DNA from 3 places in the Devosia lacusdianchii genome. Region 3 is predicted to be linked to each of the others. Evidence: predicted binding sites of a transcription regulator. Region 3 holds the regulator's gene; each other region holds the start of a gene.
The links. The regulator PhoB, encoded in region 3, activates phosphate uptake and scavenging genes when phosphate is short. The targets are predictions, from matches to a motif close to TGTCATNNANCTGTCAT.

Region 1 (9,655 bases), 1.9 Mb from region 3:
GTCGAGCGCGGCAGGCCCATCACCGCGCCATCGGCCACCAGCAGCAGATCGATGCCGCGCGGGAACAGTTCGCGATTGGCCGCCCACTGCGCCACGAAATCCCCGGGCAGCCCGACCGGGCTAATATGGCCGTGCTCCTTGATCCCCGGACCACGGATGATCAGCTCGGCGCCGCCGCTCAAAGCCTCGACGGCCAGCACGATTGTGGTCGAGCGATCGGGGTATTCCTGGGTGCCGAGGTTGAACTGATCGAGGGGCGGCAAATGCGCGGCGCCGCTTGCGAAAGCGAAGTTCGCTTTGCCCGGCTCGGCCACCACCGGCGCACCGGTGTGAAAGTTAACATAGTCCAACACGGCGCGGTCGCTGCGTGTCGCATTATCGAGCCAAATACTGGTGTCGTGGTCGGTCAGCGTTAACAGTGTGCTAACCAACTCGGTCGTCAGGCCACCACTAGCGGTCACGGGTGTAGCGAGTTTTTGGATCGTTCCGGGGTTAGCCAGCGCGTCCATGATCGCCCGGAAACAGGTCTGGGATTGCAGCACAGGTTCGGCAAATCCGCCTTCTAGACCGAGGTCCATCTCAGTTATCTCCCCGTACCATGGTGAAGAAATCGACCTTCGTCGCCGCCGACTCGTCACGGCGCTTCTGATCCGCCTCGATGGCAAGTGCCCGCAGCGGCTCGATAATTTCCGCCTCGACCCGATCAGGCTCACGCTGCCACAGCGCGTCGATCACGGCGATCGCCTCCGCCTTGGCCATATCGCGGCCCAAACAATACCCGTGCCCCACCTGCCCGGTCATAATGCGCACGCTGGCCCTGGCGACGCTGGCCTCGCCCAGGTTGAACGGCGCTCCACCGCCACCGGCGCGGCCCCGCACCATGACCAGCCCGACTTCCGGCCCACGCACCTTTGTGTGCTCCGGCTTGTCGGCCCAGCGGTCCCACAGGTCCGCCAAAGCGCGTGACGGCGCCGCGGCGAGCACATCGAGTGCGGCCTTTCTGGCTCCGTTATCGATGGAGGATGCTGTCTGCATACTTGCCTCTATTTGTCTAATGAACTAGACAACTAATGTCCTGAGTCCGGTGCTACTCTTCCTGTGTGAAAATGCAATGACAGTTTTGAAAGACGAGCTGGGTGGCGTGGCATTGTGGCGGCGCATTGCCGATGCGATCCGCCTCGATATCGTCGGCGGCAAACTGGCCAGCGGCGACCGCCTGCCGACCGAAGCTGTTCTGGCTGAACGCTTTTCCGCCAATCGCCACACCGTGCGCCGCGCCATCGCGGTGCTCGCCGAAGAGGGTGTGGTGGGCGCCGAACAGGGGCGCGGCACCTTCGTGCGCAATGCCAAGCGGCTCAGCTATCCCATCGGCAAGCGCACTCGATTCCGGGAAGGCCTCAAAGGCCAGGCGTCCAGCCTTACCTCACGCAGCATCAGCCACAAGATCGAGAATGCCACGGCTACGGTCGCCACCGCGCTCTCGCTCAAACCCGGCGCGAAGGTAGTTCGCATCGAGGGCATGTCGATCGCGGACGGCCGGCCGATCTCGCGGTCGACGACCTGGCTGCCCTATCGGCGCTTTCCCGATTTTGCCGAGCGCATCGCCCAGATGCAGTCTACGACCGACACCTTTGCCAGCTACGGCATTGCCGATTATTCGCGCGCCTCGACCAGAATTTCGGCCCGGCATGCTGACATCGAGGAGACCAAACTGCTGGGGCTGGCGCCGGGTGCCATTCTGCTGGTGTCGGAGGCGGTCGACGTGGATAGCGAAGGCGAACCAATATCTTACGCGCTCAGCCGCTTTCCGGCGGAGCGCATGGAATTGGTGGTTTAGGCCCGCACGGCCAGACCAGCAGCGTCTTCCAGCAAGCTGACGAATTGCTTGCCCGCCGTCTCCAGCTCGCCTGAATTGTCGATAACCACCGTGCTCGGCGGCAACCGATCCGCCACGCTGCGATCAAGCCGGCGCTGGATCGACTCCGCAGTTTCGCGCCCTCTGCTTGCCAGGCGCTTGGTGATGACTTCGCGGTCGGCGGTGACCGATACCACAATGGCTTCGGGGTAACGCGCCACAAGCGCCGGTATGACCGCACGCGACAGGTTGGCGACCACCACGCGGCCAGCCGCCAGGTCGCGCTCTAACCCGATCGGTAGGCCGTAGCGCAGGCCATGCGCATCCCAGTTCAGCGCAAAGGCGCCGGACTGTTCGGCTTCGGCGAAGGCGGCGACGTCCATGCTGTCATGGTCTTCGCTGCCGCCATCGGCCTGCCGGGTCACCACGCGGCGCACGAAGACTACGCGGCCGCTGGCTTCCAGGCGTTCGCGGGCAAAGCCGATCAGGCTGTCCTTGCCGACGCCACTCGGGCCGACAACGGCGACGAAGGTGCCGTTCATATCACCCGCCTGCCCTGGCGCCAGACCGTCAACACGATCGGAATGCCGTCCTCGACGCGGACGTGAACGAAGTCGGCGCGCTTGCCGATGGCGATCTCGCCGCGATCATGGAATCCGCCTGCTTCGGCGGGGCGCTTGGTGACGAATTGCACCGCCTGGGCCAAACTTATCCCCTCCACGGTTTCGGCGAGCGAGAATGCCGACTGCAACATGGAGAAGGGAATGTAGTCGGATGACAGGATATCGAGCAGGCCCGCTTCGGCCAGGGCGCGCGCCGAGACATTGCCGGAGTGCGAGCCGCCACGAACCACGTTGGGGCCGCCCATGAGGATGGCCATGCCCGCCTGACGCGAGGCCTTGGCGGCTTCGATCGTGGTGGGGAACTCGGCTACGTCGATACCGAGCGCGACGGCTTCCTCGACGTGATCGCGCGTGGCGTCGTCGTGGCTGGCGAGGACGATACCAAGGTCATGGCAGGCCTGGGCGATGGCCCGACGGTGTGGGCCGGCATAGGTCCGCGACTCGGCATTGCGACGCTGGGTGAAATCCTCAAGGGCAGCGTCGCTCATCTTGAGCTTGCCCTGATAGTAGACCTTGTAGGCGTCCATGCTGGCGAACTGACGCTGGCCCGGCGCATGGTCCATCAGCGAGGCCAGGCGCACCTGTGGATCGTCCTTGAGCAGGTTGAATGACTCGAGGCAGTCCGGAGCTGAGACTTCGCAGCGCAGATGCACGTGATGCTCGGCGCGCAGGCGGCCGGCCTTGGTGCCGGCAGCGATGGCGTGCATCAGCGTCTGCATTTCCGTTGCGCCCATGTCCGAATTCTCGTCGAGACCGACGCGGATGGCATCCAGAACCGTGGTTATGCCCGAGGCGGCAATCTGCGCGTCATGCGCCTGCACCGCGGCTACCGGATTCCAGCGTACTTTCGGACGCGGGGCGTAGTGGGTTTCAAGATGATCGGTGTGGAGTTCGACGAGGCCAGGAATCAAATAGTCGCCTTCGAGATCGACCCCACTCCGCCCCGGCGCGCCGATATCGGTGATCACCCCGCCATCGACGCGGATCGAACCTTCCAGCACTTCATTGGCCAGGACGATCCGGGCATTGGTGAGGACGAGTTCTCCGAGGGCGACTGTGTTCATGGCGTGCCGATCTTGCGTTTTATGTGCGTGTGTATGCGCCCTGCGCTAGCCGAATTTCATGACAGTTTGGCGACCAGCGAAGTTCATCCAAGCGTCATGGAACTGTCGGTTAATAGTCACCGCTCTGCAAGGCAACCGTCAAACAGCGTCACTAGGAGTCCGGCCGCCTCTAGGCATTCCCTTTCGGAGACAGGCCCAAATGACACGCACCCGGCTGCTCAGCGCAGCAACAACGATCGCAGCGCTCGCGCTGGCAACTGCCCCCGCCATGGCCCAGACCAAGTTCGAATTCTGGTATGGCCTTTCCGGCGACCTGTCCGACCGCATCCAGGACATGTGCAAGGACTTCAACGCCTCGCAGGCCGACTACGAAATCACCTGCGTGAGCCAGGACAATTACGACGCGAACCTGCAGAACACCATCGCTGCCTATCGCGCCAACAAGCACCCCACCATCACCCAGATCTTCGACGCCGGCACGCTCGACCTGATGCTGTCGAACGCCTATGTCCCGGTCAAGACCGTGATGGGCGAGGCTGGCCTCGACGTGAACTGGGACGACTATTTCTCCGGTATCGCCTCGTACTACTCGACCTCGACCGGCGAACTGCTGTCGATGCCGTTCAACTCCTCGACCGCGATGATCTATTACAACATGGATGCGCTGGCCAAGGTTGGCTACGACGCTACCCCGACCACCTGGACTGAAGTCGAAGACGCCGCGCGCAAGATGAAGGCCGCCGGCTACGAATGCCCGGTCGGCTTCGATCCGGCCGGCGCCTGGCAGTGGTTCGAGCAGTTCTCGGCGATCCATAACCAGCCCATCGCCACCAAGGGCAACGGCTTTGGCGGACTCGATGCCGAGCTCGTCGTCAGCCAGGGCCTGTTCGTCGATCAGCTGACCTGGATCAAGGCGATGTATGACGAAGGTCTGTTCGTCCACAAGAGCAAGGATGTCGGCCAGAACGACCTGGACGCTTTCGCCGCCGGCGACTGCCAGATTTTCTCGGGTTCGGTTGCCGGTCACGGCACTGTCACCGCCAAGGCCATCGAAGGCCTCAACTGGCAGGTTGCCATGCTGCCGATGCGTGAAGGCGTCGAACGCACCAACAGCCTCGTCGGTGGCGCTTCGCTCTGGACCCTCCAGGGCAAGACGGCCGAAGAATATGCCGGCGCTGCCGCCTTCTTTGCCTTCATCTCGACGCCAAAGCAGGCCGAGTGGTGGTCGACCGTTACCGGCTACATCCCGGTGACCAATTCGGGCTTTGACGCCATGACCGCCAACGGCTTCTACAGCGCCGCTCCCTACGCTGGCCGTGAACTGGCGATTGGCAGCCTGACCGCTACCCCGCCCACCGAGAACACCCGCGGTATCCGCCTCGGCAACTACGCCTCGATCCGCGCCGAGATGGTCAAGACCATCCAGAACGTGCTGTTCAACAATGCCGACGTGAAGCAGTCGCTGACCGATTTCGATGCCAAGGGCAACGAAATCCTGCGCAAGTTCGAAGCCACCTACGCTGGCGTTCAGCTCCCCTGATCTGACCCGGGCGCGGGCGGCTAAGCCGTCCGTGCCTTTTTCTGTTCTCACTCGCGGAGGCGGCCATGGAACGACGCGCCTATTACAATAATCCGGTCCTGCCCTGGCTGTTGATCGCCCCCCAGCTGCTGCTTGTGCTGGTTTTCTTCTACTGGCCGACGAGCCAGGCGATGTTCTGGGCGTTCACGCTCGAGCAGCCCTGGGGTGGTGGCAACACCTGGGCCGGGCTCAACAACTTCCTCTCTATCTTCCGCGACAACGAGTATTGGACGACGGTCGGCCGCAGCGCCTTCTACGCCATGCTCACCACCGGCCTTTCCATGACGGTGGCGCTGGTCCTGGCCACGTTCGTCGATCGCGCGCTTAAGGGCACCCGTCTGTTCCAGTCGGTTTTCGTTTGGCCCTACGCCATTGCGGCCCCCGCAGCCGGAGTTGCCTTCCGCTTCATCTTTGCTCCGGAATCGGGGCTGGTCGGCGCCATCAACCAGATGTTTCCGGGCATCTGGAACCCGGCCATCAACGGTTTCCAGGCCCTGTTCATGGTCATCATGTGCCATGCGTGGCTCGGTATCGGCTACAACTTCATCTTCTTCCTTGCTGCCCTGCAGATGATCCCGCGCTCCATCTCGGAAGCCGGCGCCATGGATGGTGCCCGCCCGTGGCAGCGCATGCTCGACCTGCAGCTGCCGCTGATCGCGCCGACGGTGTTCTTCCTCTTGATCATCAACCTGATCTCGAGCTTCACCGACAGCTTCGGCATCATCGACACCATGACCGAAGGCGGGCCTTACGGCTCGACCGAGGTGATGGTCTACAAGATCTATTTCGACGGTTTCAAAGGGCTCGACTATTCGGGCGCCGCTGCCCAGTCGATCGTCCTCATGTTCCTCGTCATCGCGCTCACTTTCGTCCAGTTCAAATGGGTCGAAAAGCGCGTCCACTATCATTGAGGACCGTCCCATGATCGAACGCTCCCCCCTATTCGATTTCATCACCTATGCGGCCATGACGCTGGGCCTCGTGCTGGTGGTGCTCCCCTTCTGGATCACTTTCGTCGCTGCCTCGCAGTCGCTGACGGAAGTCAGCCAGGTGCCGATCGTACTGTGGCCGTCCTCGCACCTTCTCGACAACCTCAACGAGGCCTGGACCCGCGCCGATCTCGGCCCGAAGATGATCAATAGCCTGATCGTCGCGGTGGGCGTCACCGTCGGCAAGATCGTGCTGGCCTCGCTTTCGGCCTTCTCGATCGTGTTTTTCAACTACCGCGCCCGCATGTTCTGCTTCTGGATGATCTTCGTGACGCTGATGCTGCCGCTCGAAGTGCGCATCGTGCCGACCTACTCCATCGCCGCCAACGCACTGCTGCCGTTCCAGATGATACTCGACGTCACGGGTATTTCCTGGCTGATGAACACGCTGGCCGGCGTGCAGGTCTCGCTGGAGTGGAACCTGCTCAACTCCCATACCGGCCTCATCCTGCCGCTCGTCGCGACAGCCACGGGCACCTTCCTCTACCGCCAGTTCTTCATGACCATCCCCGATGAGCTGGTGGAGGCCTCGAAGATGGACGGCTCGGGCCCGCTGCGCTTCTTCTGGGATGTGCTGCTGCCGCTGAGCCGAACCAATATGCTGGCGCTGGCCACGATCCTATTCGTCTCGAGCTGGAACCAGTATCTGTGGCCACTGCTCATTACCACCGACCGGGCCAATTACGGCACCGTGGTTATGCAGCTCAAAGCGCTCATCCCCGATCAGAACGGCCTGCCCGACTGGAATGTCACCATGGCCGGCGCCCTCATCATCATGCTCCCGCCGCTCCTCATCGTTGCCTTCATGCAGCGCTGGTTCGTGCGTGGCCTCATCTCCCGCGATAAGTGAGACACAACATGGCTGCCATCACTCTTTCCGGCGTCAAGAAGCGCTACCAGAAAACCAATGTCGTCCACGGCGTGGATGTCGAAATCGAAGCGGGCGAGTTCGTCGTCATCCTCGGTCCCTCGGGCTGCGGCAAGTCCACCTTGCTGCGCATGATCGCTGGCCTCGAGGACATTACCGAGGGCGAGATCGCCATCGGCGGCACCGTGGTCAACAAGCTCGAACCGCGTGAACGCGGTTGCGCCATGGTGTTCCAGAATTATGCGCTCTACCCGCATATGAGCGTCCGCCAGAATATCGGCTACGCGCTCAAGGTTGCCGGCATGCCGCGCGCCGAACGCGATGCCAAGGTGATGAAGGTGGCGAAATCGGTCAGCCTCGATCCCTATCTCGATCGCAAGCCGGGCGAACTCTCGGGCGGCCAGCGCCAGCGCGTCGCCATGGCCCGTGCCATGGTGCGCGAGCCCAAGGTGTTCCTGTTCGACGAACCCTTCTCCAACCTCGATGCCAAGCTGCGCGTCGCCATGCGTGCCGAAGTGCGCAACCTGCATCGCAGCCTAGGGGTCACCTCGGTATTCGTGACGCACGACCAGACCGAGGCGATGACCTTGGCCGATCGGCTGATCATCATGAATGCCGGTGTGGTCGAGCAGGTTGGCAAGCCGAGCGAGGTCTATCATCGCCCCGCCAGCCTGTTCGTTGCCGACTTCATCGGCTCCCCCGCCATGAACCTAGTGCGCGGTTTCTTTGGCCAGGACGGCTACTTCCGGCATGGCAAGGGCGGGATGATCCACCTGCCCACAGTGGCGCCCGATCTGGTCAGCAAGGAAGTGTCCATCGGCATACGTCCCGAGCTGGTGCAGCGCGTGGCTGCCGGTACCAAGGGGGCCATCACGGCTGTCGTCGATTACACCGAAGAGCTGGGCGCTTCGCGACTGGTCTATGCCGATGCCGATGGCAGCCGCATCGTCGCCGTGGATACCGGCACCGACGCCTTGGGCACCGGCCTGCCTGTTCACCTCGCCATTGCCGAGGCCGACCTGCACGTTTTCAGCCACGATACCGGCCGCCGCGTCGAACTCGGTGCATCTCAACGCGCCGCCACCAATTCCCGCATCAACGCCTGACCCCAGGGAGAGACATTATGGGTAATATCATTGCCACCGGCTTCAATTCCGGTTCCGACGACGGCGAATTGTTCAGCCTCGAAGCCGATCTGCGCCGTCTTGCCGATATCGGCGTCGACACGGTCGAGCTCGGGCTCACCGGTATCGACCTGATCTCGGGCGGCCGCATCCTGCCGCAGCGTCTCGAGCGCCTGATCGCCATCACCAGCCAGTTCGATTTCCGCTACACGGTGCATGGTCTGGTCTCGTCCAACTTCATGGATCCCGACACCGCCCAGTTCCAGATGGAAGCCGCCAAGGCGCTGGTCGAGGTCTGCGACCGCATCGACGCGCGCATCCTCGTGCAGCATGGTGGCGCATTGCGGGCCGATCAGATTCACCAGCGCGCAGAGGCCGATATCCGCGAGCGCGAAGCGCTGACCGAGCTTGGCGATTTCGCCCGCCCCTATGGCGTGCGCATCGCCTTCGAGAACATCTTCACCACCGAGCCCGGCCAGTATCGCCAGACCCCGGCGGAAGTGGCCGAGACGGTGAAGGCAGTGAACCATCCCAATGTGGTCGCGCTGATCGACTTCAGCCACGCCTATATCGAGAGCACCTATAAGGGCCTCAACTTCCGCGAGCAGATCGCGGCCATGGCGCCGGTTACCGGGCACCTGCATGTCCATGACAGCTTCGGCCGCCCGCAGGCCTTCTACAAGGCGTTCCACCCGCAGGAAAACACCGCCATGGGCATCGGCGACCTGCACATGCCGCTCGGCTGGGGCGATATCGACTGGGACTCGATCTTTGCCGAACTCGAGTTTTTGCCTGACACCATCATGATGATGGAAATCGGCCGCCGCCACCGCAGCGAGCAGCCGGAGAGCCTGGCGCGGGCGCGGCGGTTGGCTGGGCTGGATCAGCCGGAAGCGGTTGCGGCGCAGTAACCATCCAATAGAAGGGCGGCCAGAAGCCGCCCTCTTTCATCTACCCGCGAGATAACCGAACTGAGCCTTGTGCAGCACAGCATAGGCGCCGTCCTTGGCCAGCAGCGCTTCGTGCGCGCCTTCCTCGACAATCCCAGTTTCGTCGATCACGACGATCCGGTCCGCATGCTGGATCGTCGCCAAGCGGTGCGCGATAACAAGCGTCGTGCGGCCCTGTGACAGCTCGGCCAGCGAGCGCTGGATGGCGACTTCGGTTGCCGTGTCCAGAGCCGATGTTGCCTCGTCGAGGATCAGGATCGGTGGGTTCTTGAGGAATATCCGGGCAATCGCCACGCGCTGCTTCTGCCCGCCCGAGAGTTTGACGCCGCGCTCGCCGACCATGGTGTCGAGGCCATCGGGCAGACGCTTGATCACGGTGTCGAACCGGGCACGCTTGGCCGCGTCCCAGATGGCCTCGTCGCTGGCGCCGAGCTGGCCATAGGCGATGTTCTCGCGGATAGTGCCGCCAAACAGGAAGACATCCTGCTGCACGATGCCAATCTGGCTGCGCAGCGAGGACTGCGTCATGTCGCGGATGTCGATGCCGTCGATGGAAATCGAGCCGCTATCGAGTTCGTAGAAGCGCGGCAAGAGCGAGCAGAG
Region 2 (9,655 bases), 420 kb from region 3:
TGGCGCGCTGATTTCCGCGCCATGGGTCGGCGGCCGGTGCTGCTCGGGTTGCTGACGACCGTGCTGGGCTATGCCGGCGTGTTCGTGGTCTTCACCTATATCGCCCCGATGCTGACCGAGATCGCCGGCTTTGGCGCCGGCGCCGTATCGCCCATTCTGCTGGTCTTCGGTGGCGGGCTGGTGCTGGGCAATCTGCTGGGTGGCAAGCTGGCCGACCGCGCGCTGGCGCCGACGGTGATCGGCACGCTGGTGGTGATGGCGCTGGTGCTGGCCGGTATGGGCGTTGCCTTCAACAATCCGGTCACTGCGGTGATTGCCGTGGGCCTGCTTGGGGCCGCCGGCTTTGCCACGGTCGCGCCCTTGCAGATGTGGGTGCTGTCCAAGGCGGATGGCGCCGGCCAGAGCCTGGCATCGAGCTTCAATATCGCGGCCTTCAACCTGGGCAATGCGCTGGGTGCGTGGGTGGGTGGGCTCGTCATCGAACACGGTTCGGGGCTGGCGGGACTGCCACTGGTTGCTGCCGCCTTCCCTGTGATTGGCGTCGTCATCGCGGCGATCGCCATGCGGCTGGAACGGCCCCGTGCGGCCGTTGCCGTCGCCTGATTTCTCAAACAAAGGAAGATCAAATGGAATATCGGCAATTGGGTGCATCGGGCCTGCGGGTTCCGGCACTGAGCTTTGGCACAGGCACGTTTGGCGGTTCGGGGCCCTTGTTCGGGGCGTGGGGCACGACCGATGTCACCGAGGCCAAGCGACTGATCGACATCTGCATCGAGGCGGGCGTGACACTGTTCGACAGCGCTGACGTCTATTCGGACGGCGCATCGGAGGCGGTGCTGGGCGAAGCGCTCAAGGGCCGGCGCAATGAGGTGCTGATCTCGACCAAGACGGCGCTGCCCATGGGTGAAGGTTCCAATGACTGGGGAACATCGCGGGCGCGGCTGATTGGCAGCGTGGATGCAGCTTTGCGGCGGCTTCAGAGCGATCACATCGACCTGCTGCAATTGCACGCCTTCGATGCCTCGACGCCGATAGAGGAGGTGCTGGCGACGCTGGGCGATTTCGTCCAGGCCGGCAAGCTGCGCTATGTCGGGGTGTCCAATTTCTCGGGCTGGCAGGTGATGAAGTCGCTAGCGATTGCCGAGAAAAACGGTCATCCGCGCTATGTGGCGCATCAGGTCTATTATTCGCTGCTGGGCCGCGACTATGAGTGGGAGCTGATGCCGCTGGGATTGGACCAGGCCGTGGGCGCGCTGGTGTGGAGTCCGCTCGGTTGGGGCCGGTTGACCGGCAAAATCCGGCGTGGCCAACCGATGCCGGCCAGCAGCCGGCTGCACGACACGGCCAGTTTCGGCCCGCCGGTGGACGAGGAGCATCTGTTCCGGGTGATGGATGCGCTCGACGCGGTGGCGGAAGAGACTGGCAAGTCGGTACCGCAGGTGGCGCTGAATTGGTTGCTGGCGCGACCGACCGTGTCTTCGGTGATTATCGGGGCGCGCAACGAGGAACAGTTGCGGCAGAATCTAGGAGCTGTCGGCTGGTCGCTGACACCTGAGCAGGTTGCCAAACTGGACGCGGCAAGCATGGTTACGGCGCCATACCCGTATTTTCCTTATCGGCGTCAGGAGGGGTTTGCGCGGCTCAATCCGCCGGTGGTTTAGGCTAACGCCGGCCGGCCATTCGAATTGCTGTCCGCTCGGTGGTTATCCACGCCACCATCGTCACCACCCGGCTTGTCCGGGTGGTCCCGTGAACGCGGCAGCATCGCTGGATTGCCCGGACGAGCCGGGCAATGACGGCGTGACAATATCGTTCGGGACGGCGCGCTCCCCGTCTACCCCTCGGTCAGCTTGAACTCGATGCGGCGGTTGCGGCGGTAGGCTTCGTCGGTCGTACCGGGATCGAGCGGGGTGAATTCGCCGAAGCCGGCCGCAACCAGCCGGTTGGGCGACACACCCTTGGAGACCAGGTATTCGGCGACCGAAATGGCGCGCGCGGCCGAGAGCTCCCAGTTGGAGGGGAAACGGGCATTGGAGATCGGGCGGCTATCGGTATGGCCGTCGATGCGCAGCACCCAGTTGATATCGGGCGGTATCTCGGTTTCGAGCTGCAGGATGGCGGCGGCCAGGGCGTCGAGGTCGGGCAGGCCTTCGGGTTGCACATCGGCCTGGCCGGGGTCGAACAGCACTTCGGACTGGAACACGAAACGGTCGCCGACGACACGGACATCGGCGCGACCCTCGAGGATTTCGCGCAGGCGACCGAAGAAATCGGACCGGTAGCGCGTTAGATCTTGCACGCGCTGGGCCAGGGCCACGTTGAGACGACGACCGAGATCGGCGATCTGGGTGCGCGATTGGGTGTCGCGGGCTTCGGAGGCCTCGAGCGCCGCTTCGAGGGCACCGATCTGAGTGCGCAAAGCTGCCAATTGCTGGTTGAGCAGCGCGACCTGGGCATTGGCCTCGTCGGAGAGCTCCTGGGCGGCCAGAATATCGTCCTGCAGGCCGGCAATGGTTTCGTCCTTGCCGTCTATACCCGCGCCGATACCGGCAAGCTGGGAGTTGAGGCTGGCATTTTCCGATTGTGCGCTGCTCAGCGTAGCGGTGAGGGTGGCGAGCTGGGCGGTGAGGTCGTCGGAATTGCTGCGCTCGAGCTGCAGGGATTCGGTGAGCTCGGCGATCTGGCTGTTGAGGCGGGCGAGCGCGGTGTCGCGGCCCTCCAGCTCCTGGCCCAGGAAGAACTGGGTCAGCATGAACAGGCTGAGCATGAAGATGATGACGAGCAGCAGGCTCGACAGGGCGTCGACGAATCCCGGCCAGTAATTGGCCTCGATGCGCCGGCGGGAACGGGCGCCGGGCATGGGCTAGTTCCGCCGCTCGTTATCGGCCTGGGAGAGCACCGCCTCGATCAGTTCGCGCAGCTTCTGGTTGGTCTCGCCCTGCTCATCGATATACTTGCGCAGGTCGTCCTGCTCGGTGCGGATGTGTTTGACGAGGCCATCAATGCCGCGCGCCAGTTCGGCCATGGCGCGGATGGCGTTCTGGCTTGAATTCTGATTCTGCATCGAATTGCCGAGCTTATCGAACATGGCCTGCATGTCGGGGCCGCCGGCATTGGCCTGCATGGCGCTGACCGGGTGGTCGAGCTCGGTCATCGAGGTCATCCAGTCTTCGAGATCGGTGTAGAAGGCGTTTTGTGCCTGGCTGGTTTGCAAGTCGAGAAAGCCCAGCACCAGAGAACCGGCGAGGCCGAACAGTGAGGATGAGAAGGCTGTGCCCATGCCCGAAAGCGGGGCGCTGAGGCCTTCGCGCAGGCTGGCGAACTGCGATGCGGTGTCGCCTGTGGCCACGTCCAGCGCATTGATGACGCCGGCGACTGCGGTCACGGTTTCGAGCAGGCCGTAGAATGTGCCCATGAGGCCCAGGAAGACCAGGAGGCCGGTCAGATAGCGCGACGTATCCTTGGCTTCGTCAAGCCGGTTGCCGACGGAATCGAGGATGGAACGCATGGACGATGGCGTGATCACCGCCTCGCCGATGCGCTCGCGCAGCAGCCCGGCGACCGGCGCGAGGAGGATGGGCGGACGCACGTTGGCGGCGTTCCCGTCCTGCAGGGAATTGACCCATTTGACCTCGGGGAACAGGCGGATGACCTGCCGGAAGCTGAGGAAAATGCCGACGAACAGGGCGAAGAAGATCATCGAGTTGATGAACGGGTTGGCCCAGAAGAAGGTGACGATGGTGGTGGTCAGGATAGCGGCGACCAGAACCACTAGAACCAGAAATATCACGATCTTGATGAGATAAACGGTCGGACTGGCGAGGTGGTAGGGATCGTAGCCTTGCGTCATCTATGCCTCGAACCTTGCCCCGTACGCGCAAATCACCGCTGCGCAGAGTAGTCAGCGCGGTCGGACGTGACAATGACAAAGGTTAACGGCCAAGGGACCGTGATCGGAGCGTCATCGAAGTTTCGTGCGGAACGGCTATCGGCGGGTGGACTGAGTTCAGCCCGGATTGCTTGCCATGCCCGTTCATCTGTCGACGCTTGCCACCTATTATGGCCGCGGCCACCATCCCGAGCCACCCCGCCATCTCGGTACGCGCTACGATCAATCGGGCAAGTTCCTGCCCGAGCCTGGCAATACGGTGGTGTGTCACCTGGTTCCGGGGTCGGCTACCGAGCAGGCGCTGGTCGATGCGCGGGCGCGCTACATGGGCATGCCGGATGCCGGCAAGCTCGCCTTCACGCCGGTCGAGAGCTATCACATGACGCTCTTCCAGGGGATCATCGAGGGCCGGCGCAATGCGCCTTACTGGCCCGCCGAAGTGGCGACGGATACGCCCATTGCGGCGATGACCGAGCTCTTCGCCAAGCGGCTCGAACTGTTTCCCGGTCGCGCCGATTTTGCCGTGGAAATCGTCGAGGCTCTGCCCACGGGTCTGGTGGTGGAGGGGGCTACGGCCGCGGACCGCCATGCCATGGCGGATTGGCGCAATGCCTTTGCCGACATTTTCGGCTATCGCCATCCCGATCACGACAGCTACCAGTTCCACATTACCATGGCCTATCTAATCGATTGGCTCGATGACGCGGTACTGCCCAGCTGGCAGACGATGCTGGACGAGGTCGCCGAGGACATCAGGCGACGCGCCCCAGTATTGGAGCTCCGCGCGCCGGCGTTCTGCAGCTTCGAGGACATGAACTGGTTCGAAGAGTTGCGCGTCTTCGGTACCGTCGAGCCGGTGTCCTAGCCGCTATTTGGGAATGTAGGGACCACCGGTTTCGCCCCAGCCCCAGGCGGGCATAGGCGCGTGTTCGGATACGGTTGCGCCAGGGGCGGAATTGATGACGGCCAGCCGCGAGCCCCATTCGAGATAGCCGACCAGCGCCGACGCGAACTCGGGATCGGCCGGCAGGCCGAGGTCTGTGTAGGTATCGAGCAGTAGGTTGATCCATCGCCGCCGCATAGGCTCGCTCAGATGCTTGCCGAGATGGTGGCGGACCATGGCGGGATGGCCGCCGTGACGCTCGCTATAGAGCGCCGGGCCGCCAAGAACCTCGGCGAGAAACAGGGCGACGTGCTCGGGGTGATCGGCATTCATGCCCGCAAAGACCGGCGCCAGGAGCGGGTCGAGCGGCACGCGGCGATAGAACTCGGCCGTCAGCCGCTTCAGCGGTTCGATGCCGCCGATCCAGTCATAAAGTGTTGGCGCCATGTCGTCCTCCCGGCATCACGAGATGGGGATGAGGCTCTGCGCTGTCAACTCGGCGGGCCGATCTGCGCGTAAAGGCGCTCGAGTGGCTCGGGCGACAGGGCGGCGGGCGTCGCGTAGGGATTGGCGAAGCCGTAGATCAGGAACAGGATGACGCCGGTATAGGCGCTGAACAGCGCCATTAGCACCAGGTTATGCGGCTCGGGACGGTGGCTGTAATAGCCCACGGCGATCAGAACGACGCCGGTAAGGGCGGCGAACCAGAACAGTGTCACCACAGACCGGTTGCCATCCATGTCGCGCAGGTTGCGTGCGGTGGCTATGGCGTGAAGCTGGGCGATCATGTGGTCGCGCAGGCTGACCTGGCGGGCGTTGCCCGGTTCGAGATCGAGCGCAATGGCGTAGGCGCGCTCCCATTGCAGCCACGCCTCGGCAGTAAGGCCATCGCCGTCGCCGAGCGAGGGCCACTCGTTCGCGATCACCTCGCCGGTATAGGCAACCATGGTCTCCTGCAGGGGCACCAGGGCCACGGGATCGTAGCGGGCGGCGTCGTTGTAGACGTCAGCGATGGCGCTGGCTTCTGTTGCCGTCTGCGCTTCGAGGCGCTGATAGGCTGCCATTTCCTGGGCAAAGACCAGGGCCAGAATCAGCCCGTGCAGGGCACCAATACGGAGCACCATGGCATTGGCCATTTCGGGGTGCCGCTCGGCCGGTCCGTGGCGGGTGATCCAGCGCGCCGCAAGATAAACGGCGAGCGACAGTCCGGCCGTGCCAGCAATGAAGAGCGTACCAATGAGGATGTCATCGAGTTGAACCATGCCGCCAACCTCTGCGGGCCGGTGGCAAGAGTCAATTTACTCCTGCATCGGGCGGAGCGGCCGGGGCTGACTTCAGCAGGATTTGCCGGATCGGGTCATGTCATTCTGCCCCAACAGCAGTAAGGATATGCAGCATGACCAAGCAAAACACCCATGATCGCTATAGTCGTCGGCTCGATCGGGTATTGGACCACGTCTATTCTCATCTCGAGGATGACATTTCTTTCGATCGGCTCGCCGAGGTCGCGTGCCTCTCGCCCTACCATTGGAGCCGGATCTATGCGGCCATGCGGGGCGAGACCATTGTGGCCAGCATCCGCCGGTTGCGCCTGCAGAGGGCGGCCGATCGGCTCGCCAACACCGACCTCGACATGGGCGTGATCGCTGAACGTGCCGGCTATAGCTCCACCGACACTTTCGGGCGGGCGTTCAAGGAGACCTTCGGCGCCCCGCCGGCAGCGTATCGGGCGTCAGGATCACATGCCGCCTTTAGGGCTGCCGGGGCAGCCGAGGATGCCAGTGGTTTTCCGGTTAACGTCGTCAGCTTGCCTGAGCGCCGATGTGCCGGCATCGATCACAAGGGTTCCTACATGGAGATCGACCGCGCCATGGGAAAGTTGTTTGCCGAACTGGCGGCGTGCGATGCGGTGCCCAGCGCACCGGCCATGATCGGCCTGTTCTTCGATGACCCCGATCTCGGCGACGAGGCCGACCTGCGGTCGCGCGCCTGCATGCCGGTCGCGGCAAATGTCACGATCGATGCGCCGATGGTCGAGACCGCTCTGCGCGGGGGGCTCTATGCGCAGCTCAACTATACCGGCCCCTATGCCGATATGCGCGGCGCCTATCGCTGGCTGCTCGGTGTGTGGTTGCCCGCATCGGGCTATGAACCGGCGGACGCGCCGATCTTCGAAGCCTATCTCAACGATCCGCGCGACACGCCGCAAACGGCGCTGCGAACCGATATTCACCTGCCGCTGCTGGGGCCGTCGTGAGCGGGCGGGAGGTTCCTGCCGAAGTTGCGGAGGTCCTGGCGCGCTATCGGCAGCCGGTAAGAGTGCGGCTGCTGGAGGTGCGCGATCTGGTCTTCGCGGTTGCGGCTGAAACCAAGGGGGTAGGGGAGTTGACGGAGACGCTCAAATGGGGCGAGCCGGCCTACCTGACCGAGGCCAGCGGCACTGGCACGACAATCCGGCTTGGTGTGTCGAAGGCCGCGCCCGAGGCGGCCGCGGTGTTCGTCAACTGCCGAACCAGCCTGATCGATAGCTTCCGGGCGCAGTTCGGCGATATCTTCGCCTTCGAAGGGACCCGCGGGCTGATCGTGCCGATCGAGGGGCCGCTACCCGAAGCTCCGCTCGCCTTTTGCCTGCGCGCGGCGCTGCTCTATCACCGGCGCGACGGGTAGCGCATAGCAAAAAGGCCCCGAAAACGGGGCCTTTGCATGGTGACTGCTACTGAATTGGCTTGAGCTGCTTGAGCAGGGCGGCTTGCAATGTCTCGTTGCCGGCGACGACCTGGCCGTTCCACACCGAGCCGGGGCTGCCGGCGAAGTCGGAGACGAAACCACCGGCTTCCTTGACCATCAGCAGGCCGGGGGCCACGTCCCAGGGGGCGAGACCGGCTTCCCAAAGCGCGTCATAGCGGCCCGAGGCCAGCCAGGCCATGTCCATGGAGATGGAGCCGGAGCGGCGGATGCCGGCGACGGCAGGGTTGATATGGGCCAACTGACGGAGCTGGAGCGCATCGTTGGCGGTGCCCTGCGTCTTGATGCCGGTGCAGACCACGGCATCGGCCAGCGACTTGCGGCCGGCGACGCGCAGGCGCTTGCGATCGTTGAGCCAGGTGCCGCCACCCTTTTCGGCGGTGTAGAGTTCGTCGAGCACCGGATTGTAGATCACCGAGGCGACGATCTCATTGGCGCGTTCGAGCGCAATGGCGACGGCAAAAAGCGGGATCGAATGCAGGAAATTGGTGGTGCCGTCGAGCGGGTCGATGATCCAGCGGTGCTGGCCATCGGTGCCGGCAACCTCGCCGCCTTCTTCCATCAGGAAAGCATAGGTCGGGCGGGCCTTCTGCAGTTCGGCAAAGACGATCTGCTCGGCGCGGATATCGGCTTTGGAGACGAAGTCGGCCGGGCCCTTGCGGGACACCTGCAGGTTCTCGACTTCGGAGAAGTCCTTGGTCAGCGACTTGCCGGCCTTGATGGCGGCGTTGACCATGACATTGAGGACCGCGGAACGTGCCATGGTCAGTCGGCCCGGCGCATATAGGTGGCCTCAGTCGTGTCGACCACGATGCGTTCACCGACGGCAATGAACGGCGGCACCATGACCTTGAGCCCATTGGCGAGGATGGCCGGCTTGAACTGGCTCGAAACGCTCTGGCCTTTCTGCACCGGATCGACTTCGGTGACTTCGAGGACGACATTGGGCGGGAACTTGATGCCGAGCGGGGTTTCCTCGTGCATCTCGAGGGTGATTTTCATGCCGTCCTGAAGGAACGCGGCGCGCTCGCCGACGAAGTCCTTGGCCAGCTCGACCTGCTCGTAGCTGTCCTGATCCATGAAGACCAGGCTATCGCCCTGCTCGTAGAGATAGGTGAAGTCGCGGAACTCAAGTTCGACGGTCTCGACCGTTTCGGCTGAACGAAAGCGCTCGTTGAGCTTGGTGCCGCCCAGGATGGCCTTGAGTTCGACCTGGGCATAGGCGCCACCCTTGCCGGGCTTGACGTGATCGACCTTCACCGCGACCCACAGACGGTCCTGGTGATTGACGACGTTGCCGGGGCGAATTTCGTTGCCGTTGATCTTGGCCATGCGGAACTGCTTTCGGGTGCGCAGATTATCGGTTCGGGCCACGCGCGCCGGATGCGGCTGGCCGAAGGTTGATCGTGCTGAATGGGCGTGGCGGGCTTATTGCCTCAGAACGCCCTTGGGTTCAAGGGTCTTGCGGTGCGGCCTCGGATGCCGGATCGGCGGCAGGCGGCTCCCCAGTTGGGGCTTCGCCGGCATCGGTAGGCGCTGGCAGCGCGGGTGACTCGGTTTCCGGCGCGGTGGTGGTCGGGATTTCGAGAATGGTTTCGGCCGTCGGTGGCGGGGACGGCCAGAAGCGGGCGCGTTCCTCGGCGCTGGCCAGTTCGGCCGGCGGGATCGAGACCAGCAGCCGGTCGAGCGAGGGATCGCTCAGGCCCTGGCGGCGGGCAAGCGCGCGCCACATGGCGGCGTCTTCGAGGCTCAGCGTCACGCCTTCGCCTACGGCCAGCAGTTTGGCGTAGCGGTTTTGCGCCACGGCGTTGCCGGCCTCAGCAGCGCGCTGATACCAAGTCGCGGCGGCACTGGCGTCCTTTTCTACGCCCTGACCAAGGTAGAGCAGGGTGGCATAGTCGATCTCGGCAGCGATGAGGTTTTGCTCGGCGGCAAGGCCGATATAGCGCGCGCCCTCTTCGGGATTAGGCGCCAGACCGGCCCCTTCGATCAGCATGGTGCCGTAGTCGTATTGTGCCTCGGGCAGTTCGGCATCGGCCGCTTCCTTCATCAACGCTGCGGCGGTGGTGAGGCTGGGCGAGGCGTAGATGCCTTCGACATGCAACAGAGCCAGATTGTATTTGGCCGGCACATAGCCG
Region 3 (9,655 bases):
TCGCCGTCATAGCGCAAGGACGAATAGGCGGCGTCCTCGACGATCACGGCGTTGAGCACTTTGGCCTGATCGAGGGCGTTCTGGCGTGCCGACCGGCTCATGGTCTGGCCGGTTGGGTTGGCGAAATCGGGGACCAGGTAGATCAGCCGGGCTGCATCGGGGCCGGTCGGCTGCGGTGCTTCGAGGGGAACGAATTGCGGCTCGAGGGCGGAGAAGGCCTGCAGGGCGCCGAGATAGGTCGGGCGCGCGGTGATGACCTTGCTGGCCTTGTCGAGCAGCAGCTTGCCCACGAGGTCCAACCCCTGCTGCGAACCTGAGGTGATGAGGATGTTTTCCGCGGTCGCGGGCACGCCGAGCTTGCGCATGTGGTCGGCCAGCCATTGGCGCAGCGGCGCATAGCCCTCGGTGGTCGAATATTGCAGCGCCTCGCGGGCGATGGATGGGCCACCGAAGGCGTGACGCCAGGCATCCTGAAACAGGCCGACATTGAACAGGCCGGGATCGGGTATGCCGCCCGCGAACGAGATCATCGACGGTTTGCCCACCAGCTTCAGCAGCTCGCGGATTTCCGAAGCCTTCATCGATTGGGCGCGGGACGAGAGGCGAAATTCCGATGGCGTCATTTGTCTCACCATGCAATGATACGAGTGATACAAACAGGCAATCATTGTTATGTCAATAGTATTGACATAATTGGATGTGACTTGGCCTGATGGCGCCGGCCGGAGCTTGTTTGGGGCCTAATGGAGCGTTGGACAATCAGTGTCATTCAGCGTAAGGCTTCGCTCATGAGTGATACAATTTCTGCCGTTAGCGATACAATGTTGAACCTGCCTGACAATGGCCAGCCGCTGCACGAGCGGCTGGCCAGCGCAGTCGAGATGGCCATTGCCGAGGGGCGCTATCGGACTGGGGCGCGCCTGCCGACGCACCGGCAGCTGGCGCAGCAGTTTTCCGTATCCATCGGCAGCGTGACCCGCGCTATCGATGCGCTTAGCGCGCGTGGCGTGGTTCGGGGAGAAATCGGACGCGGGACGTTCGTGCTCGGTTCGGCTGTGGGCGAGGACGATGGTGGTATCATCGACCTGGCGATCAACGCACCGCCGCCGGTCATCAGTGCGCAGAGACTGGCCGAGGCGACGGAATTGGCCAACACGCATGCGCTCCGCCTCGTCCTCGGTGGCTATGAGGATCACAGCGGGACGGCGCGGCAACGGCGCATCATGGCTGGGTGGTTGAGCCAGACGCGCACCGCTGTTGATGCCGACGAAATTCTTCTCTGCAACGGTGCGCAGCAGGCGCTGCATCTCGCCTTCGCTGCGTTGCGTGATATCGCCGGGACGATCATCCTGACCGAGAGCGCGAGTTTTCCCGGTGCCATTGCGGCTGCAACCAACCTTGGCATGACCATGTCGCCGGTGGCGCATGACAGCGAGGGCTTCATTCCCGAAGCGCTGGACGCCGCTTTGGCGGCAACCGGTGCCCGGATCGTCTACACCACGCCGGTCTGCCAGAACCCGCTGGGGTTCGAGACGGGGCCGGAGCGGCGCCGGGCTCTGGCCCGCATCGCCGAACGCCGCGGGGCGATGATCGTCGAGGACGACATCTATGGGTTCTACGCGGCCAAGGGGAACCTGACCTATCGCGAACTGGTGCCTGACCGTGTGATCTATGTCACGGGCCTATCCAAGAGCCTGACCCCGTTAGTGCGAATGGGGGTGATCGCGCCGCCAGCATCGCTGGCTGCGAGCGTGCGGCGGCGGTTGCGAGCGGAAAGCTGGGGTCAGCCGCCTTATGCGGCCGAACTTGCCATAGCGATGATCGAAACCGGGCTAGCGGCGGAGGCACTCGCCGCGATCCGCGCCGAGGCAACCGAACGGCTGGCGCTGACCAAGGTCGCGCTGGGCATAGCCAGCGTTCCGATGCCTGGCGGGGCGCCACATGTGTGGCTGCCGATGACAGCATTGCGGGCGGAACAATTTTCGCGGCGCGCCAGCGAGGCCGGGGTGCGCCTGACGCCACCGACGGCGGTGCAGGTGGGGGAGGCGCCGGTGGCCGGGGTGCGCCTCTGCATCATGGCGCCGCCGACGCGGCCAATGCTGGAGCGCGGACTCAAAATCATAGCCGAGATACTGGCGACCGACGAAGACGTGCTGGTGTAGCGCCGTGCCTGTAATCGTGAGTACGGCGCTGATCTATGCCGGGGCGGCGCTGGCCGAGATTGCCGGGTGTTTTGCCTTCTGGGCGTGCCGGCGCTGGTGGCTTTCGCCTAGCTGCTGACGCTGGCTCCGGCCGAGCATGCCGGGCGAACCTTTGCGGCCTATGGCGGCGTTTACATCGTGGCGTCGCTGGCCTGGCCGTAGGCAGTGGAGGGGCGGGTGCCCGATCGCTGGGACCTTACCGGCGGCGCGCTGGCGCTGATCGCGGCTGGCATCATCCTCTTCGCGCCGCGCGGTTAGCCGACGGCCCTCTTGCGAGGGGAAAAGCGATCGGCTACCAGTGACGCGCTTTCGGTTCCGCCAGGACGCGCGGATTAAAAGGGAACACGGTGCGGATTACCCATCAGGGGCCAATACCGTGGCTGCCCTCGCAACTGTAAGCGGCGAGCCATCCGTGCGCATGCCACTGGTCCACCGGGACCGGGAAGGCTGCGGATAGCGCCAGAGCCGCGAGCCAGGAGACCTGCCAGAGCGCAAGACCAAGTAGCCGGGCGAGGTGCCCCGGCAGGGGGCGCGATTGGAACCTGGCACGAATTTCGTGGCACGGTCGATGAATTGGCCTTCTCCCTTATGGAGAAGGCGAGATGGCTCGACCTGACGCAATAGTCTTCTGCATATCCCAGCAATATCTGAGTGCCGGCCGACAGGCGGCGCTGGCTGAAGGCCTGCTCGCGGCATCGCCTGTGCCGGCGCGGCTGGTGCGGCTGGAGGGCACCGGCCCGCATCTGGGCATGGTGCTGGATGAGCTGGCCGATGAGGGTCATGGGCGCATACTGGTGCAACTGCTGGGGTTGCCGTTTTCGCAGAGCCTGGCGGCCTGGATTCCAGGTGTGCTGGCGCATTGGAAGGCCGAGCGCGGTGACGGCGTCGAGTTGCTGCTGGGCGATGACGATCTGATCGACGCCGATATGCTTGGACGCATGGCACAGGCCGCTGTGGACCGGACCGACGGTGCGGTGGCGATCACCGACCAGAAGCCGAGCCTGGGCAAGCCGGGCTGGAACAAGGCGCCGCCCTTCAAGCACCACCTGCTGGTCTGCACCGGGCCGCGCTGCCATTTCCGCGGCGCTCCCAATCTCAAGATTGCGCTCACTGAAGCACTGACCGCTGCCGGCCTCAGCAAGGAGTGCCTGGTGGCGACGACCGGCTGCCTCTACCCGTGCAGCCAGGGGCCACTGCTGGCCGCCTATCCGCGCGGCGAATGGTACCGCCTGCTCGACCGCGCGGCGGTGGAGCGCTTCGTCACCACCGTCATCGGCGCCGGCGAGGCGCTGCCCGACCTGATCGTCCAGCATGTTGCGCCGCTGGACACCCCATCCCTTTCATCTGGAGAGACCCCATGAAGTTGACGACCCTGTTTGCGGCCGGCCTGTTGCTGGCCGTTTCGGCGCCGGTATTGGCGCAGCAGACCAGCTACCCGCTGACCATCCAGAATGGCGAAACCACGCTGGTATTCGAGCAGGCGCCGGAGCGGATGGTGACGCTCAACGGGCATACCACCGAGCTGGCGCTGGCGCTGGGCCTGGCGCCCAAAATGGTCGGCACCGCCTATATGAACCACCCGGTGCTCGACAGCCTCAAGGCCGAGTACGATGCCATCCCGATCCTGTCCGATGGCACCGGGTCGCCATCGCTGGAAGTGGTGCTGGGCACCAATGCCGACTTCACCTTCGGCCGCCTCAGCGCCTATCGCGACACGGCGGTGGCGCCGGTGGAAAAGCTCGGCGAGCTTGGCATCAACGCCTATGCGGTGACCGGTACGCTGATCAAGGGCGCGACCATGGACGTGGTCTATGAGGACATTGCCAAGCTGGGGCAGATCTTCGACATCCAGCCCAAGGCCAATGCGCTGATCGAGAGCATCAAGGCCGACATCGGCGCGGTGCAGGACACGGTGAAGGCGGCCGGCGTCGCGCCAGTGACGGTCATGGTCTATGACAGCGGCACCGACGCCATCTACACGACAGGCAAGGCATTGCAGACGCACCTGATCGAACTGGCCGGCGGCGTCAACGTGTTCGCCGACGTGGACGAAACCTGGGCCAATGTGAGCTGGGAAGAAGCCGTGGCGCGGGCGCCCGAGGTGATTGTGATCAACGACTATGGCCAGGTGAGCGCCGCCGACAAGATTGCGCTGCTCAAGGCCAATCCGGCCCTGGCCAGTGTGCCGGCCGTGCAGAACGACCGCTTCGTGGTGCTGCCGCTGCCTTCGGCCTTCGAGGGCGTGCGCAACCCCGAGGCAGTGCGGACGCTGGCGGCCGGATTCTATCCGGAACTGTTCCCGTGACCACGGACACACTCAATGCTCCCGCCGGCTGGCGGGAGCATTTGCGGGCGCTGCCGGTGGCGCTCATCGTTGCGGCCCTTGGGTTGGCGCTGGCGCTATCGCTGACGCTGGCGGTGACCATCGGCCCGGTGCCGCTGGACGCCAGCCTGGTGTGGCGTATCACCCTGGCCAAGATCACCGGCGCGGCCGGCGACTGGACGGCGGCCGAGGAGGGCATCGTCTGGACGCTGCGACTGCCGCGCGTGCTGCTGGCAGCGCTCGTCGGCGGTGGGCTCGCGGCCGTGGGCGTGGCCATGCAGGCGGTGGTGCGCAATCCGTTGGCCGACCCTTATGTGCTGGGCATTTCATCGGGGGCCTCGGTGGGCGCTGTGCTGGTGCTGGGCACCGGGGCATTGGCCGGACTTGGACTTTATGCCGTGCCGGCGGGGGCGTTTGCCGGCGCGCTGGTATCGTTCGTGCTGGTGTTCCTGGTGGCGATCGCCGGGGGGCAGATGTCGCCATTGCGGCTGGTGCTGGCCGGCATGGCCTGCGGCTATTCGCTGTCGGGGCTGACAAGCCTGATCGTGCTGACCTCGGAAAATCGCGAGCTGGCGCGCAACGCCATGGAATGGCTGCTGGGCAGCCTGGGTGGAGCCGCCTGGAGCGACCTGGGACTGCCTGGCGCGGCGCTGCTGATCGGCACGATCTACCTGGCGGTCAACGGGCGGGCGCTCAATGCGCTGCTGGTTGGCGACGAGACGGCGCGGACGCTGGGCGTCGATGTCGGCCAGTTGCGCCTGGTGCTGTTCGTGGTGCTGTCGCTGCTGACGGGCGTGATGGTAGCGGTGAGCGGGGCGATCGGCTTTGTCGGCCTGGTCATTCCGCATGTGGTGCGCATGCTCGTCGGCAGCGATCACCGCCGGGTGGTGCCGGTGGCGGTGCTGGTGGGCGCGATCTTCCTGATCTGGGTCGACGTGATCGCCCGCATGGCCTTTGCTCCGGTGGAATTGCCGGTGGGCGTGATCACGGCGTTGCTGGGCGGGCCGTTCTTTATCTGGATGCTGGCGACGCAGCGCCGCAAGCGGGAGGCGGCATGAACCAGGTATGGGTCAAGGGCGTCTCGGTGGAGGCGGCGGACCGGCGGATCGTCGATTCGGTGATGTTCGGCGTGGAACACGGCGAGTTCGTGGGCCTGGTGGGTCCCAATGGCAGCGGCAAATCGAGCCTGTTGCGCACCATCTACCGGGTGCTCAAGCCGATGGGCGGGGCAGTGCTGCATCTGGGCGACGACGTGTGGCGGCTCTCGGCACGCGAGGCGGCGCGGCGCATGGCCGTGGTGGCGCAGGAACGCACCGGCGAGTTCGACTTCACGGTGCGTGAACTGGTGTCCATGGGCCGCATGCCGCACAAGGCTGTGCTGTCCAATGACGGCCCGGAGGACCGGGCGATCGTGGCGCGGTGCCTCGATACGGTGGGCATGGCCCACTGCGCCGGGCGCAGCTTCAGCACGCTATCGGGCGGCGAGAAGCAGCGGGTGCTGGTGGCGAGGGCGCTAGCGCAGGAGGCGCCGTTCCTGGTGCTGGACGAGCCGACCAACCACCTCGACATCCGCCACCAGCTCGAGCTGCTGGCGCTGGTGCGGCGGCTGGGGACGACGACGCTGGCGGCGCTGCATGACCTCAACCTGGCGGCGCGCTACTGCCACCGGCTGGTGATGCTGGCCGAGGGCAGGGTGGTGGCGATTGGATCGCCGGCCGAGGTGCTGACGGCGGAACGGATCGCTGATGTCTATGGCGTGGGCGCCACCGTGCGGCTGGAGGAGGGCGTGCCGCGGATCGAGTTTTATCCGCTGTGAGGGGTGTCTTTGTTGAACGCCCCCTCCCAGCCTCCCGATAGGGGGAGGGGCTGCGCTGGTGGATGACGCGTCATTGGGCCCCCGGCAAGCCGTGGCCGCGACCTCGTCCTTCGACAGGCTCAGGATGAGGTCCATGGGGGATCGGTTGCGCGTCCGCACGGCACCGTGAGAGCAGCAAGCCCAAGGGGCTCAAGCCACCTGGGCAAATCTCTCGTCGAAGGCGTAGCCGGCGCCACGGACGGTGCGGATGGGGTCGGATTCGCGGCCGCGGTTGATGGCGCGGCGCAGGCGGCCGATATGGACGTCGACGGTGCGCTCATCGACGTAAACGTCGTTACCCCAGACGCCATCGAGCAGTTGTTCGCGGGAGTATACCCGGCCCGGATGGCGCATCAGATATTCGAGCAGGCGGTATTCGGTGGGGCCGAGGTGGACGTCGCGGTTGGCGCGGCGTACGCGGTGGGTGGTGCGGTCGAGCTCCAGGTCGCCGACCTTGAGGGCAGCGGTGACCAGGTTCGGGTTGGCACGGCGGAGCAGGGCGTGGATGCGGGCGACCAGTTCGGGCACCGAGAAGGGCTTCACCACATAGTCGTCGGCGCCGGTGGCAAGACCACGAACGCGCTCTTCTTCCTCGCCGCGGGCGGTGAGCATGATGATCGGCACGCGGGCCGTTTCCTCGCGGGCGCGCAGGCGGCGGCAGAGTTCGATGCCCGAGATTTCCGGCAGCATCCAGTCGAGCAGGATCAGATCGGGCAGCTTCTCCTGGATGGCGTGCTGGGCCTCGTCGCCGGTTTCGGCGGTGACGACGCGGAAGCCCTCGGCTTCGAGGTTGTAGCGCAGCAGGATGGCGATATCGCCTTCGTCTTCAACGACGAGGATGGTCGCGGGCATGGGTGGCTCCCGTCGGGTCTCTTGGCACCACGTCGGTGCGTGTGGCTCCACCCCCTCCTAGCCTCCCCCATCAAGGGGGAGGTATGGGCCGGTGGTTGGGAGGCTTCAGCGCTTCTTGCGGCTTAGGCCTTGATCTGGGTTCGGTGCAGCTCCTGCACGTCGGCGGTGAGCTGCTTGCCGGTCTGCAAGTAGTAGGCGCGCTCGGCGATGTTGGTGGCGTGGTCGCCGATGCGTTCGAGGCTCTTGGCGCAGAACAGCAGATGCGTGCAGGGCGTGATGTTGCGCGGATCTTCCATCATGTAGGTGAGGAGTTCGCGGAACAGCGAGGTGTGCATGGCATCGACTTCGTCGTCGCGGTTGCACACTTCGATAGCGGCGGCGGAATCGCGGTTGGAATAGGCATCCAGCGCTTCCTTGATCTGCCGCAGCACCAGCGCCGTCATGTTCTTGACGCCGTTGTAGAAGGTGGGTTGCAGGCTCATGCCCTCGAGCTTGAGCGAGCGGCGCGCCAGTTGCTTGGCCATGTCGCCGACGCGTTCCAGATCGGAAGCGACGTGGATGGCGGTGATGATGGCGCGCAGATCCGACGCCATGGGCTGGCGGCGGGCGATCATCGAGACGGCCATGTCATCGATCTTGCGCTGCATGTCGTCGATCCGCTGGTCGGCAATGATCGTGACGTCGGCCAGCTCGCGGTCGAGCTTGAGCAGGGATTTGGTGCCGTTCTCGATCGCGACTTCGACCTGCCCGCCCATTTCGGCGATGGTCTGGGCGAGAGCAACAAGCTCGTCATTGTAGGACGAAACGATGTGTTCGGTAGCCATTGTGATTCCTCGCCTTAGCCGATGCGGCCCATGATGTAGTCCTGGGTCTGCTTGTTGACCGGGTTGGTGAAGATGTCTTCGGTGACGCCTTCCTCGATCAGATTGCCCAGGTGGAAGAAGGCCGTCTTTTGCGACACACGGGCAGCCTGCTGCATGGAGTGAGTCACGATGACGATGGTGTAGTTCTCGCGCAGTTCGTCGATGAGTTCCTCGATGATGGCGGTCGCGATCGGGTCGAGGGCCGAGCAGGGCTCGTCCATCAGGATGACTTCGGGACCGACGGCGATGGCGCGGGCGATGCAGAGGCGCTGCTGCTGGCCGCCGGAGAGGCCGGTGCCGGCTTCGTTGAGGCGATCCTTGACCTCCTCGAAGAGGCCGGCCTTGCGGAGCGAGGACACGACGATCTCGTCCAGATCGGTCTTGGAACGAGCCAGGCCGTGGATTTTCGGGCCATAGGCAACGTTCTCGTAGATCGACTTGGGGAAGGGATTGGGCTTCTGGAACACCATGCCGATGCGGGCGCGCAGCTCGACGACGTCGAGGGCGGGATCATAGATATCCTCGCCGTCGAGCTTGATAGTGCCGCCGACCCTGGCGCCTTCAATAGTGTCATTCATGCGGTTGATGCAGCGCAGGAAGGTGGACTTGCCACAACCCGAGGGTCCGATGAAGGAAGTGACGGCGCGATCGGGAATGTCGATCGAGATGCCGTGCAGGGCCTGCTTGGCACCGTAGTGGACGGTGACATCGCGGGCGGTGAGCCGGATCTGGCGGTCGAGCATGTCGGTGGGATTCATGGTGGTGTTCACTGATTGCTGGGTCATCTTAACCTTGCCGGCGACCATATCCATTTGGCGTGTCCTTGTCCTAGGCGCGCTTTTCGAGGCGCGAGCGCAGGTAGATGGCGACGCCGTTGAGCATGATCATCACGAGGAGGAGGACCATGATGGCGGCGGCGGTGCGGGGTTCGAAGAAATTGCGGTTTTCGTTGCCCTGCCAGAGATAAATCTGGACTGGCAAGGCGGTGGCCTGGTCGAGCGGCGTCGCCGGGACAGCGGCCACAAAGGCCTTCATGCCGATGAGCAGCAGCGGGGCGGTTTCGCCGAGCGCGTGGGCCACGCCCAGGATGGTTGCCGTCAGGATCGATGGGAAGGTGACCGGCAGCACATGGTGGAACACCATCTGCGTCTTGGATGCACCCATGCCGAGGGCGGCCTGGCGGAGCGCTGGGGAGACGCCAAGCAGGGCGCCACGGGTAGCGATAATGATGGTGGGCAGCGTCATCAGGGTCAGCACCAGGCCGCCGACCAGCGGGGCGGAGATGGGCAGGTGCATGTAGTTGATGAAGGCAGCCGCGCCGAGGAGACCGAACACGATCGAGGGCACCGCGGCAAGGTTGTTGATGTTGACCTCGATCAGATCGGTGAGGCGCGACTTTGGCGCGAACTCTTCGAGATAGACCGCTGCGGCCACCCCGATCGGTACGGCAAGCACGATGACGATCAGCATCATCCACAAGGTGCCCACAAAGGCGCCGAGCAGGCCAGCGGAGGCTGGGGCAGATCGGCTATCGACGTTGGTGAAGATGGACCATGCGAAG

Region 1: a site for PhoB is predicted at 3,635-3,651, ahead of MF606_RS05345 (alpha-D-ribose 1-methylphosphonate 5-triphosphate diphosphatase). Genes of this name have one in related genera too.
Region 2: a site for PhoB is predicted at 3,960-3,976, ahead of MF606_RS16635 (DUF1868 domain-containing protein). Genes of this name have one in related genera too.

Annotation. Positions count from the first base shown of each region.
Region 1 is NZ_CP092483.1:1,089,348-1,099,002, reverse strand. It holds gene phnH (phosphonate C-P lyase system protein PhnH) at 1-578, opposite strand, end outside; gene phnG (phosphonate C-P lyase system protein PhnG) at 580-1,035, opposite strand; gene phnF (phosphonate metabolism transcriptional regulator PhnF) at 1,112-1,837, shown strand; gene phnN (phosphonate metabolism protein/1,5-bisphosphokinase (PRPP-forming) PhnN) at 1,834-2,397, opposite strand; gene MF606_RS05345 (alpha-D-ribose 1-methylphosphonate 5-triphosphate diphosphatase) at 2,394-3,542, opposite strand; gene MF606_RS05340 (extracellular solute-binding protein) at 3,742-5,082, shown strand; gene MF606_RS05335 (ABC transporter permease subunit) at 5,148-6,032, shown strand; gene MF606_RS05330 (ABC transporter permease subunit) at 6,043-6,960, shown strand; gene MF606_RS05325 (ABC transporter ATP-binding protein) at 6,969-8,084, shown strand; gene MF606_RS05320 (TIM barrel protein) at 8,102-9,013, shown strand; gene MF606_RS05315 (ABC transporter ATP-binding protein) at 9,050-9,655, opposite strand, start outside.
Region 2 is NZ_CP092483.1:3,366,077-3,375,731, reverse strand. It holds gene MF606_RS16655 (MFS transporter) at 1-603, shown strand, start outside; gene MF606_RS16650 (aldo/keto reductase) at 627-1,661, shown strand; gene MF606_RS16645 (peptidoglycan -binding protein) at 1,835-2,860, opposite strand; gene MF606_RS16640 (flagellar motor protein MotA) at 2,864-3,850, opposite strand; gene MF606_RS16635 (DUF1868 domain-containing protein) at 4,026-4,754, shown strand; gene MF606_RS16630 (group II truncated hemoglobin) at 4,758-5,219, opposite strand; gene MF606_RS16625 (bestrophin-like domain) at 5,264-6,034, opposite strand; gene MF606_RS16620 (AraC family transcriptional regulator) at 6,169-7,029, shown strand; gene MF606_RS16615 (DUF1801 domain-containing protein) at 7,026-7,439, shown strand; gene MF606_RS16610 (inositol monophosphatase family protein) at 7,486-8,280, opposite strand; gene efp (elongation factor P) at 8,283-8,849, opposite strand; gene MF606_RS16600 (tetratricopeptide repeat protein) at 8,971-9,655, opposite strand, start outside.
Region 3 is NZ_CP092483.1:2,942,365-2,952,019, reverse strand. It holds gene MF606_RS14550 (aminotransferase-like domain-containing protein) at 1-623, opposite strand, end outside; gene MF606_RS14545 (aminotransferase-like domain-containing protein) at 789-2,162, shown strand; partial or broken gene MF606_RS14540 (YnfA family protein) at 2,176-2,459, shown strand; cobalamin riboswitch at 2,495-2,703, shown strand; gene MF606_RS14535 ((2Fe-2S) ferredoxin domain-containing protein) at 2,804-3,562, shown strand; gene MF606_RS14530 (ABC transporter substrate-binding protein) at 3,559-4,506, shown strand; gene MF606_RS14525 (FecCD family ABC transporter permease) at 4,503-5,582, shown strand; gene MF606_RS14520 (ABC transporter ATP-binding protein) at 5,579-6,340, shown strand; gene phoB (phosphate regulon transcriptional regulator PhoB) at 6,530-7,231, opposite strand; gene phoU (phosphate signaling complex protein PhoU) at 7,354-8,055, opposite strand; gene pstB (phosphate ABC transporter ATP-binding protein PstB) at 8,070-8,852, opposite strand; gene pstA (phosphate ABC transporter permease PstA) at 8,923-9,655, opposite strand, start outside.